Regions from separate parts of the Peribacillus sp. FSL P2-0133 genome, predicted to be linked through region 1. Evidence: a T-box and tRNA genes for the amino acid it is inferred to sense, from the RefSeq annotation. Region 1 holds a T-box; the other holds one or more tRNA genes.
What was found. A T-box is a leader RNA that pairs with one kind of tRNA and senses whether it is charged. The one in region 1 lies ahead of glyQ (glycine--tRNA ligase subunit alpha), so its partner is inferred to be a tRNA-Gly.
Positions count from the first base shown of each region.

Region 1 (5,380 bases):
TCATTTCGATTATTGGACGACCTAATGTTGGAAAGAGTACATTTCTGAATCGGGTCATCGGTCAAAAGATCGCCATTATGAGCGATAAACCGCAAACTACAAGAAATAAAGTCCAGGGTGTACTTACGCAAAACGATTCACAAATGATTTTCATCGATACACCCGGCATTCATAAACCAAAGCATAAGCTTGGTGACTTCATGATGAAAGTGGCAACGAATACATTGAAGGAAGTCGATTTGATTCTCTTCATGATCAATGCGACTGAAGGATACGGACGCGGTGACGAGTTTATCATCGAAAAACTTCAATCCGTAAAAACGCCTGTTTTCCTGGTTGTAAACAAAATCGATGCAATGCATCCAGATGATTTACTTCCGATCATTGAAAAATACCAACAGCTTTACCCTTTTGCGGCGGTCGTTCCGATTTCTGCACTTGAAGGAAATAATGTTGATACACTGCTTGAACAAATCAAGGAACATCTGCCAGAAGGTCCTCAGTTTTATCCAGCTGACCAAGTGACCGACCACCCGGAACGTTTTATCATTTCCGAATTGGTCCGTGAGAAGGTACTGCACCTGACACGTGAAGAAATTCCGCATTCAGTGGCTGTTGTCATCGATTCAATTAAAAAAATGGACAACAGTGACACCATTAATGTCATGGCGACGATCGTTGTCGAACGTGATTCACAAAAAGGGATTGTCATCGGAAAGCAAGGGAAAATGCTTAAAGAAGTCGGTAGCCGTGCCAGAGTGGATATCGAAAACTTATTGGGCTCGAAAGTTTTCTTGGAACTATGGGTGAAGGTACAGAAGGATTGGCGGAACAAAGCAAGCCAGCTCCGCGATTATGGCTTCAATGAGAGCGAGTATTAATTAACAAAATTTACGCGTCATGAAAGTTCGGAAAACGGTCAAGCTAACCATATGGTCGGATATTCATATTGCTAGTTAAAAATGAAAGGTGGGCTTTATATGTTGGATTTTACCTGGGAGTTATTTACTGAAACAGGTAATGTGGACACCTATTTGCTGTTTAAGGAGATAGAAGTCGAGAGACAGGAAAGACACTTGGTATTGAATGATGAGCTAGCAGAATTTGATTTTCCTGTTTCATAGGTTAGTCTTGGCGAGCATGGGTGGTGTCTTGGTATGCTCCAAAAATGTGAGGGCATTGTCATAAGGCGAACTGCATATGGAGAAAATAACAAAATCATTACTATATATACCCGTGAGTTGGGAAAAATTGGCGTTATGGCTAGAGGAGCCAGTAAACCTAACAGCAGGCTTTCTGCCGTCACACAGCTTTTTTGCTCCGGGTATTTTCTTGTAACCACATCAACCGGACTCGGTAGTCTTCAGCAAGGCGAAATGGTCGATTCACTCCGTTTCATAAGGGAGGATCTTTTTGCCACTGCTTATGCTTCATATATTGTTGAATTGCTTGATAAAAGCGTCGAGGATAAGAAACCGAATCCATATTTGTATGAATTGCTTTCGCAAACATTGCATTACATAAACGAGGAATATGACGCAGAGGTTTTGAAATTCATTTTTGAAATGAAGATGCTGCCCGTCAATGGGATTAACCCAGTGCTGAATCAGTGTGCTGTATGTGGTGAAACGGAAGGGGAATTCTCCTTCTCGCTTCGGGAAGCGGGCTTTATCTGTCACCGCTGTCTGGGGAAAGACCCTTATCATTATAAAATTTCACCTTCAGCCGTCAAATTGCTTCGAATCTTTTATTATTTCGATTTATCAAGGCTCGGAAACATTTCCGTTAAGCCTGAAACGAAAAAAGAACTTCGGAAGATCATCGATGCATATTATGAGGAATATTCCGGTCTGCATTTGAAATCAAAAAAGTTCCTGAAACAGATTGATACGATGAAAGATATGTTTTAGGATCTGACCTATTGACATTCCATGCTAGTTTGTATAAAATTCTAATCATTAAAATAAGAAGATTGCGTTGATGGAAAAGAGTATCTGTCATTCTCCATAAAAAGCGAACCCGGGACGGTGGAAGCCGGGATATGGATTTACAGGGAAGGGCGTTTCCGGAGCATGTAGCTTTGAAAAGAGGCCGTTTTATAAACGGCAATTAGGGTGGAACCGCGGGTATACTCTCGTCCCTATGCATTTCGCATAGGGACGGGAGTTTTTTGTTTGCCAAAATGTAATGGTTTCCGATCCTTAATTTTAAAAAGAGCCGTTTTAAATAACCTGGAGGTGTACGATGAATATTCAAAATATGATTTTAACGTTACAAAAGCATTGGTCTGAACAAGGCTGCATATTGATGAATGCTTATGATGTAGAGAAAGGGGCAGGAACGATGAGCCCATACACGTTCCTGAGAGCCATTGGACCGGAGCCTTGGAGCGTTGCTTACGTAGAGCCTTCCCGCCGTCCTGCTGACGGCCGTTATGGAGAGAACCCTAATCGACTGTATCAGCATCATCAGTTCCAAGTGATCATGAAGCCGTCACCTGACAATATCCAAGAGTTATATTTGGATTCATTGCGTGCTTTAGGGATAAATCCGCTTGAGCATGATATTCGCTTTGTGGAGGACAACTGGGAAAATCCATCACTAGGGTGTGCTGGTCTAGGTTGGGAAGTATGGCTTGATGGAATGGAAATCACTCAATTTACATATTTCCAACAAGTGGGCGGCCTTGAGTGTAAGCCGGTTTCCGTGGAAATTACGTACGGGATCGAACGTCTCGCCTCTTACATTCAAGATAAGGAAAACGTATTTGACCTAGAATGGACAGATGGATTCACAGTTCGGGATATATTTGGTCAGCCGGAATACGAACATTCGAAATATACGTTCGAAACCTCCGACCTTGATATGCTGTTTCAGCTTTTCACGATGTATGAAAAGGAAGCGCATCGCCAAATGGAAGAAGGACTTGTGCATCCTGCATATGACTATGTTTTGAAATGTTCACATACATTTAACCTTTTGGATGCCAAAGGTGCCATCTCGGTGACGGAAAGAACGGGTTATATTGCCCGGTGCCGTAACTTAGCGCGTAAGGTTGCCAAAACCTTCTATGAAGAGCGGGAAAAATTAGGCTTCCCGATCCTGAAAGTGAAAGGGGAGAATACAAATGAGCAAGCGTGATTTGTTATTGGAGATTGGATTGGAAGAGCTGCCTGCCCGTTTTGTGACAGCATCAATGAAACAGTTGTCAGATAAAGTACAGCAATGGCTAACGGAAAAAGCGATTGAATTCGGAACGGTTGAAGCTTTTTCAACACCAAGACGTTTAGCCGTATTGGTGAAAGACGTGGAAGAATCCCAAAAGGATATCGAAGAAGAAGCAAAAGGTCCGGCCAAGAAAATCGCTTTGGACAGTGAAGGCAACTGGTCTAAAGCCGCATTGGGATTCGTCAGGGGTCAAGGCATGACTTCAGAGGACATTTATTTTAAAGAACTCAAGGGTGTGGAATACGCCCATGTGAATAAATTCATAAAAGGACAGCAGACTGCTCAGCTTTTATCTGAGCTGAAGGAAATCATCAGTGGCATGACGTTCCCGAAAAATATGCGCTGGGCCAATCAGGAGCTCCGCTTCGTCCGTCCGATTAAATGGCTGATTGCCTTATTCGGCAATGACACAGTTCCATTTAGCATTGCTGACGTGGAAACGGGCCGTGAAACAAAAGGTCACCGTTTCTTGGGCGATAGCGCAATCATCGAGCAGCCGGAACGGTATGAAGATACGCTAAAAGAACAATTTGTAATGGCGGATCCAGATAAACGCCGACAAGTTATATTGGATCAGATTAAAGAGCTTGAGCAGGAGAAAGGCTGGATCATCCCGGTCGATGAAGATCTGCTTGAAGAAGTCAATAATTTGGTAGAGTATCCAACGGTGTTATTTGGACATTTTGAAGAAGAATTCCTTGAGCTTCCTGCTGAGGTACTTATCACATCAATGAAGGAACACCAACGTTATTTCCCTGTTAAAGATAAGGACGGGAAACTGCTTGCTTACTTTGTAACCGTGCGTAACGGCGATGACCGCCATTTGGATAAGGTTTCTAAAGGTAATGAAAAAGTATTGCGTGCCCGCTTATCGGATGCAGCATTCTTCTATCAAGAAGATCAGAAAAAAGAGATTTCAGATGCTTTGAAAAAGCTTGACAGCATCGTTTATCATGAAGAAATTGGTACATTAGCCGAGAAAACTGCCCGGGTAACAGCAGTGACCGGTGCCCTTGCGGATGCTTTGAATTTAAAAGCGGAAAAAGAAATGGCGCTTCGTACAGCGGCAATTGCCAAGTTCGATTTGGTGAGTCATATGGTTTATGAATTCCCTGAATTGCAAGGGTATATGGGTGAAAAATATGCTCTCTTAAAAGGGGAAGCCAAAGAAGTGGCCGCGGCTATCAATGAACATTATATGCCAAGACATGCGGATGACAATGTACCGCCTTCAGTCATTGGAGCAGTTGTGAGTTTAGCTGAAAAAATTGATACTTTGTCTTCATTCTTCGCTATTGGTGTCATTCCGACAGGTTCCCAGGATCCTTACGCATTAAGAAGGCAGGCGAGCGGGGTCGTCCAAATCTTAGCTGAGAAGAAATGGAATATTTCTTTAGAGGAGCTTATTGTATTAGGCCTTAAAGGCCTGGAATCAAAAGGCATCTTAAAACGTGATCTTGAAGAAGTTAAAGCGGATATGTTCACATTCTTTAAAGCCCGTGTCAAACACCTGCTTCAAGAACAGCAAATCCGTTACGATTTGATTGATGCAGTTCTGTTCAATGAGATAGGCTATATCCACTCTATCGTGGAACGTGCACATGTCTTGAATGCGAAAAAAGACGAAGCTGGCTTTAAAGAAAGCCTGGAAGCTTTAAGTCGGGTCATGAACATTGCCGTGAAATGTGACAATAAGGTGACAGTCGACCCTAGTGCCTTTGAAAATGATCAAGAAAATGCGTTATATGTAAAATATCAAAAAGTGGCAATGCGTTATATGGAATCCAAAGAAGAGAATGAGCGGTTTGAACAGCTTGTTTCGCTTCAAACGGAAATAGAGTCATATTTCGAGAATACAATGGTCATGGCAGAAGATGAAGCAATCCGTAATAACCGTTTATCCTTAATGAAGGAAATCAGTGATTTGGTTGCAGGTTTTGCTGCCATGAATAAGATCATCCTTACATGATCGAAAGGATGTAAGGAAATCGGAAACACTTTAAATAAGGGTTTCCGATTTCTTAAAAAGATAAATGGTCAATAAATAGGACAAAAATGCCCTAATTAAATAATTTAGTATATAATTATTAAATGAATAACTTTTGTTACTTTACTCTGCGAAAGCAGTGGGGTGGTGATTATAATCCAATTG
Region 1 covers NZ_CP150254.1:3,943,246-3,948,625, reverse strand. Annotated here, with positions in the region: gene era (GTPase Era) at 1-881, shown strand, start outside; gene MKY17_RS18970 (YqzL family protein) at 981-1,124, shown strand; gene recO (DNA repair protein RecO) at 1,158-1,910, shown strand; T-box leader at 1,969-2,145, shown strand; gene glyQ (glycine--tRNA ligase subunit alpha) at 2,245-3,141, shown strand; gene glyS (glycine--tRNA ligase subunit beta) at 3,128-5,197, shown strand; gene MKY17_RS18950 (helix-turn-helix transcriptional regulator) at 5,360-5,380, shown strand, end outside.

Region 2 (5,380 bases), 2.8 Mb from region 1:
AACAATCCTTACCATTGCCGCCATCATCGCCTATTCCGCTGATTTTAACCGTTCGTACTGGATTCCCTTATCCTGTGCAGCCGTTATGTCAGGTGCGACCATCGTTGCCACATTTCATCGTGCGGTACAAAGGACCTTCGGGACAATCATCGGACTCCTATTAGCAAGCTTAATTCTTGCATCCGTTCATAACGAGTTCATTATCGTTCTGATCATTTTGTGTTTGACAATCATTACAGAGCTTTTCATCGTACGGAATTATGGATTGGCGGCGATGTTTTTTACCCCTTCAGCTTTAATCATGGCGGAATATTCAACTCAAAGCTATGATTTTAGTTTTTTTGCGACCGTAAGAATAACAGATATCGTCGTTGGGAGCATGATAGGTCTTCTTGGATCGCTGTTAATCGGCAGTCAATCGGCCTCAAGCCTTCTCAATCATTTGATGGCCAAAACAATTCGAAGCCAGGGGCAATTTCTGTTGGTGGCGTTCTCTGGACATGATAATGAACTTGCAATCGATGAAAGCAGTGAAAGGAACAAAATGCAAACCAATATGGTGAATCTATTAACGGTCTACAATGCTGCTCTTGGTGAGATATTCAAAAACAAGGCTAGACTGGAATCTCTTTGGCCCGTAATATTTTCAATAGAACAGTTGGGATATTATTTAAATGCAAGCTTGAAATTCTCTGATCGGTCGGTACTTTCAGAGCGTGAACTTGCTCAATTACTGTATGTTTTTGAAACAATGGCAATCGCTGCAGATAAGGGGCGGTCACTTACTAATAAAGAGGTTCCGGAAATTGAAGGGTACTCAAAAATCCGCCACGAAATTTTGGATCTTCAAAAAGCACTTCGGTTTAGCGGTGAAGCAACGAGCTAATCAATCTAGCGATTCTAATAAGGGAGTTCTTATTAGAATCTCATTCGCCCCACTGTTAATAGGATGAAATTGGCAGGATTATAGAAAAGTCTGTAAAAATGCCTGTTTTCATTATAAAATGTACTTACAAACAGAAAGGTGATGAACCATGTCAAACGTTGCTAAATTTCGTGATTTTTTAACTAGTGAGAAAATCTATATGAATGAGTTGAATGAAGATGGCACCACCTTTTTTAGAGCTGAGCAAAAGTTAAAGGACGGGTGGAAGGTCCTTTTAGTATTTGCTTTCAATCAAGATGAAAATGTGGCGGACTTATTTTGCTTTAATGTCGCCGAGTTGAAGAATCCTGAAAAGAAACAGGATGTACATACACTGCTGAATGAATATAATGCTAATTTTAGGTATTCCAAGCTGTATGAAGAAAATGGGACCATTTCCATTCGGTATTCATACTCCATTGAGGGGGACATCGTACCGGATCTGGCGTTCAGGAAGTTAATCATGCTGCTTGAAACGGCACAGCAGGTTTATCCGCGGTTAATGGAAGTCATTTGGTCTTAAATCATCATATAGGATGAAAAAGTTCTCTGAATCAGGGGACTTTTAACATCTTTACTAGAGTGAATGAATATATTAACGTTACAATACATTAATTATTAAATTTTTTTAAAAGAACTATTGCATTTTTTCACATTAAACTATATAATTAATTTTGTTAGTGATTCGACAAAGTTCTACAAGGATATGCGGGTGTAGTTTAGTGGTAAAACCTCAGCCTTCCAAGCTGATGATGAGGGTTCGATTCCCTTCACCCGCTCCAATACATACTCATAACGTAGGGTTTCGTTACCTGGAGAACGAAGCTTTGCGTTTAAATATTATTACAAGAATTCTACTGTTTACAGTGGGATTTTTTTATTGTCCCAATTAACTACATTCTTTGGAAGCGGTAATACCGGATGTCATACCGTAACGAAAATCGTAGTTTTCTATTTATTGAAGATCCTTCATCTGGGAGAGTGGGGATTTCGATGCAGCACAAACTTGTTCAATGAGATTAACTACGTTAGTAGAATCAGTTTGAATAAGTTTGTGCTTTTATTGTCCAAACTGAAAAAGTTGTGTAATTAGGTATGACCGAACGGTTGAATAAAAGGATATTCGCGCACTGGTTTTATTAATTATCCATATAAGTTAGGGAAAATCATGAAAAGAACCCTTCCGATTGTGGAAAGGGCTTATTTCTATTCAATTTTAATTATCCTTCTACAATCGAGTAAGTCCCTACACCACCGTGGATTTCAAGGAACATGTCCATCAAGGATTTCGTTAGCTGATTTGCTTCGGTGATTGGAGTATTGGGTTGTAAATATATGATTTGGATGGCCTTTTTCGTTCCTTCGGTGACTTTCGTGCGTTCTGAATCAACGTAAGGACTTCCGAATGCGCCATAATGGTCGGCTGATGTAATCATATTTTCCATGGAATTCATGCGGCCGTTCAAACCATCATAACCATCTGACCCTTCGCCAATCTTTATCGAGATGTCTCCTGATAATTTGTCCGCATCATAAATGCCGATCGGAACTTCATATAACAGTGAGAAGAAGTTATTCAAATCGATGGCTGAATGGATGGGTGCCAAGTAATTCTGTTTTTTTACGCGGCGGTAAAGGGCTTCCACGGAGGGGCGATACCGTGACGGGTTTGTTCCTGTAGCCTTGAAAATCTCCCGCCACGCTTTAATGCCGGAAAAGTCGGTCAATTCCTTTTCTTCAAGGTCGAAGAAAAGTGCTTCCTGAAATAGTTGAAGTCTTCCTTTCACCATTTGCGGGGAGGGACCTACTTCGATGTTTTCATATGTAATGATCCCAACTTTGAATTCAGGGATTTTACTGCTTAGATTAGCTGATATGGTAATTTCCAACCGTTTCACCTCCAAAAATGATTGCAATTAGTTTATCATAGATAGCAATGGTTTGAAATGGATTCAAGCTTCAATGGGAATACTGAATGAAGTAGGTGATTAATATGGATATGAACTCATTCAAGCAAGAAGTGATTTTATATAGTAAGAAAATCGGCATTGATAAAATCGGCTTTACATCGGCCACGGCTTTTACCGAATTGAAAGGTCGGCTGATACGCCAACAGGAGCTGGATTATCAGTCAGGGTTTGAAGAAACCGATATAGAAAAGAGGGTAAGGCCTGAATTGATATTCGATAAACCGCAATCCATCATTTCGATTGCGCTTGCTTATCCTTCGAAATTGAAGGATGCTCCGCAAAGTACAAAAAGTGAGCGACGCGGGATCTTTTGCAGGGCTTCTTGGGGAACGGATTATCATACCGTTCTTCGAAATAGATTGCAGTTACTTGAGAATTTCATTAAAGATAAAGTGCCAGGGGCATTGACGAAATCCATGGTTGATACGGGTGAATTATCAGATAGGGCAGTGGCTGAGCGTGCGGGAATTGGCTGGAGTGGAAAAAACAGTATGATCATCACTCCGGAATTCGGGTCTTATGTATATTTGGGGGACATGATTACCAACCTGCCATTTGAACCTGATCAACCGATGGAAGATCAATGCGGGACATGCAATAAATGTGTCGATGTTTGTCCGACTGGTGCGCTCGTTCAGGGCGGGCAGCTAAATTCCAAGCGTTGCATTGCATTCTTAACGCAGACAAAAGGTTTCCTTCCGGATGAGTTCAGGACGAAAATAGGCAATCGTTTGTATGGGTGTGATACATGCCAGACAGTTTGTCCGAAAAACAAAGGAATGGATTTTCATTTCCATGAAGAGATGGAACCCGACCCAGAGCTGGCGAAACCGCTGTTGAAACCACTGCTTACGATTTCAAACCGGGACTTTAAAGAGAAATACGGCCATGTATCTGGCTCTTGGCGTGGTAAAAAGCCAATCCAACGAAATTCGATTTTAGCATTGGCCCACTTCAAAGATGAAACGGCATTGCCCCAATTGATACAGGTCATGAAGGAAGATCCAAGGCCCGTAATCCGGGGAACGGCGGCTTGGGCAGTAGGGAAAATTGGCCGGGAGCAGGCCGTTTCCATTCTGGAAGAAGCAAGAATGAAGGAAACGGATGAAGAGGTACTAGCGGAAATTGAGAAAGGACTGCAGTTTACCTTGGAAACAAAATGATATTTAAGATGTAGAGGCTGTCCCAAAAGTCGTAAATGACTTTTGGGACAGCTTCTTTCTCTTTTTTCTAGTTATGGACATTACCACTAAAGTTAACCGGATAGCTCCCAATTTATAACCACTAAGTAGTAGTCTTTTGTAGTAAATACATTATTGAACAGAAGATAAAACCAGTATCGATTATCAGCAGAACTTACATCTCCGTAATAAGATTGTTGTTATACGGGTATATTTGTTACGGCATCTACCAATTCATACTTAAGGTGAGCTGCAGCACCACTTCTTTCGGACACTTGCCATTCTGAATAGCTAGTTGCTACGCTATTCCTTATGGTGGAAATTATTTGTTTATATATAAATATATATACCTGCGGGTACCTAAAAAGAGAGATTATTGGGCTGTTAATAATCAGCAAATCGTTAGCTCTAGAAGCATGACTGTCCAAATTTAAATGACTTGAGTTCCCCCTTTTCCTCTTAACGTGGAGGAGACTGGTTATCTTGTCTTTTATCTATATACAAAGTGCCATCACTTTGTATTTCAGCATAAAATACATCTTGTAGGCATAGACCAAACTGCTGTAATTGCGTTTCCAACCAGCTTTGGTTTAAACTCAGTTTACTTAAATTATGAGGAACGATTTTTCCATCCACAATAATTTCTGTAGGTATGTATAATGGTTTCACATAAGTAATATCCTTTTTGGAAACACTCTGGCTATCCACTTTTTTTAAGACAGACAATTGACCATTTGGTTCTAAAACGGCATAGTTTACCTCTTGCATGGAGAATATGCTTTGTTCTCGCAATAGCATGCTAAGGTCATCCATGTTTAATCTTTCCCCTTTCAACGCTTTCTCTAGGATTTTTCCATCTTTGATTACAATTGTAGGTTCGCCGTCAAGTATTATACGAGCTTTTGGAGATTTTAAATTAATAAAGCTTACAAGAATAGTGAGTACGGACCAACCGATTAAACTAACGAAGGCGTCAACCATATCAATACTTGTATCAATTGTGATGGAAGCAGCCACCGCGCCGATAGTGATACCTGTAATATAGTTAAAGTAAGTCAACTGACTTACTTGCTTTTTTCCCATAATTCGAGTCATCAATAGTAAAACCACAAAAGCAGCGACTACCCTACTTAACACTTCAATAAAGCTCAAAATTTCCGTCTCCAATCTGGTCTAATCAGGTTAGAAAATTGTGTATTCATTCTTATATTTTCCCCAATATTATTTTGATTATAATTATAAAAAAAGCCATACTGTAATCGACCCATACGGAAAGGCTTCACACGTGACTTTAAAATTTATGA
Region 2 covers NZ_CP150254.1:917,350-922,729, forward strand. Annotated here, with positions in the region: gene MKY17_RS04400 (FUSC family protein) at 1-886, shown strand, start outside; gene MKY17_RS04405 (YbjN domain-containing protein) at 1,035-1,448, shown strand; tRNA gene MKY17_RS04410 (tRNA-Gly) at 1,634-1,707, shown strand; gene MKY17_RS04415 (phenylalanine--tRNA ligase beta subunit-related protein) at 2,146-2,814, opposite strand; gene queG (tRNA epoxyqueuosine(34) reductase QueG) at 2,919-4,058, shown strand; gene MKY17_RS04425 (DUF421 domain-containing protein) at 4,536-5,228, opposite strand.
Region 2: it encodes a tRNA-Gly, which carries the amino acid that the T-box ahead of glyQ (glycine--tRNA ligase subunit alpha) is inferred to sense. The anticodon was not compared.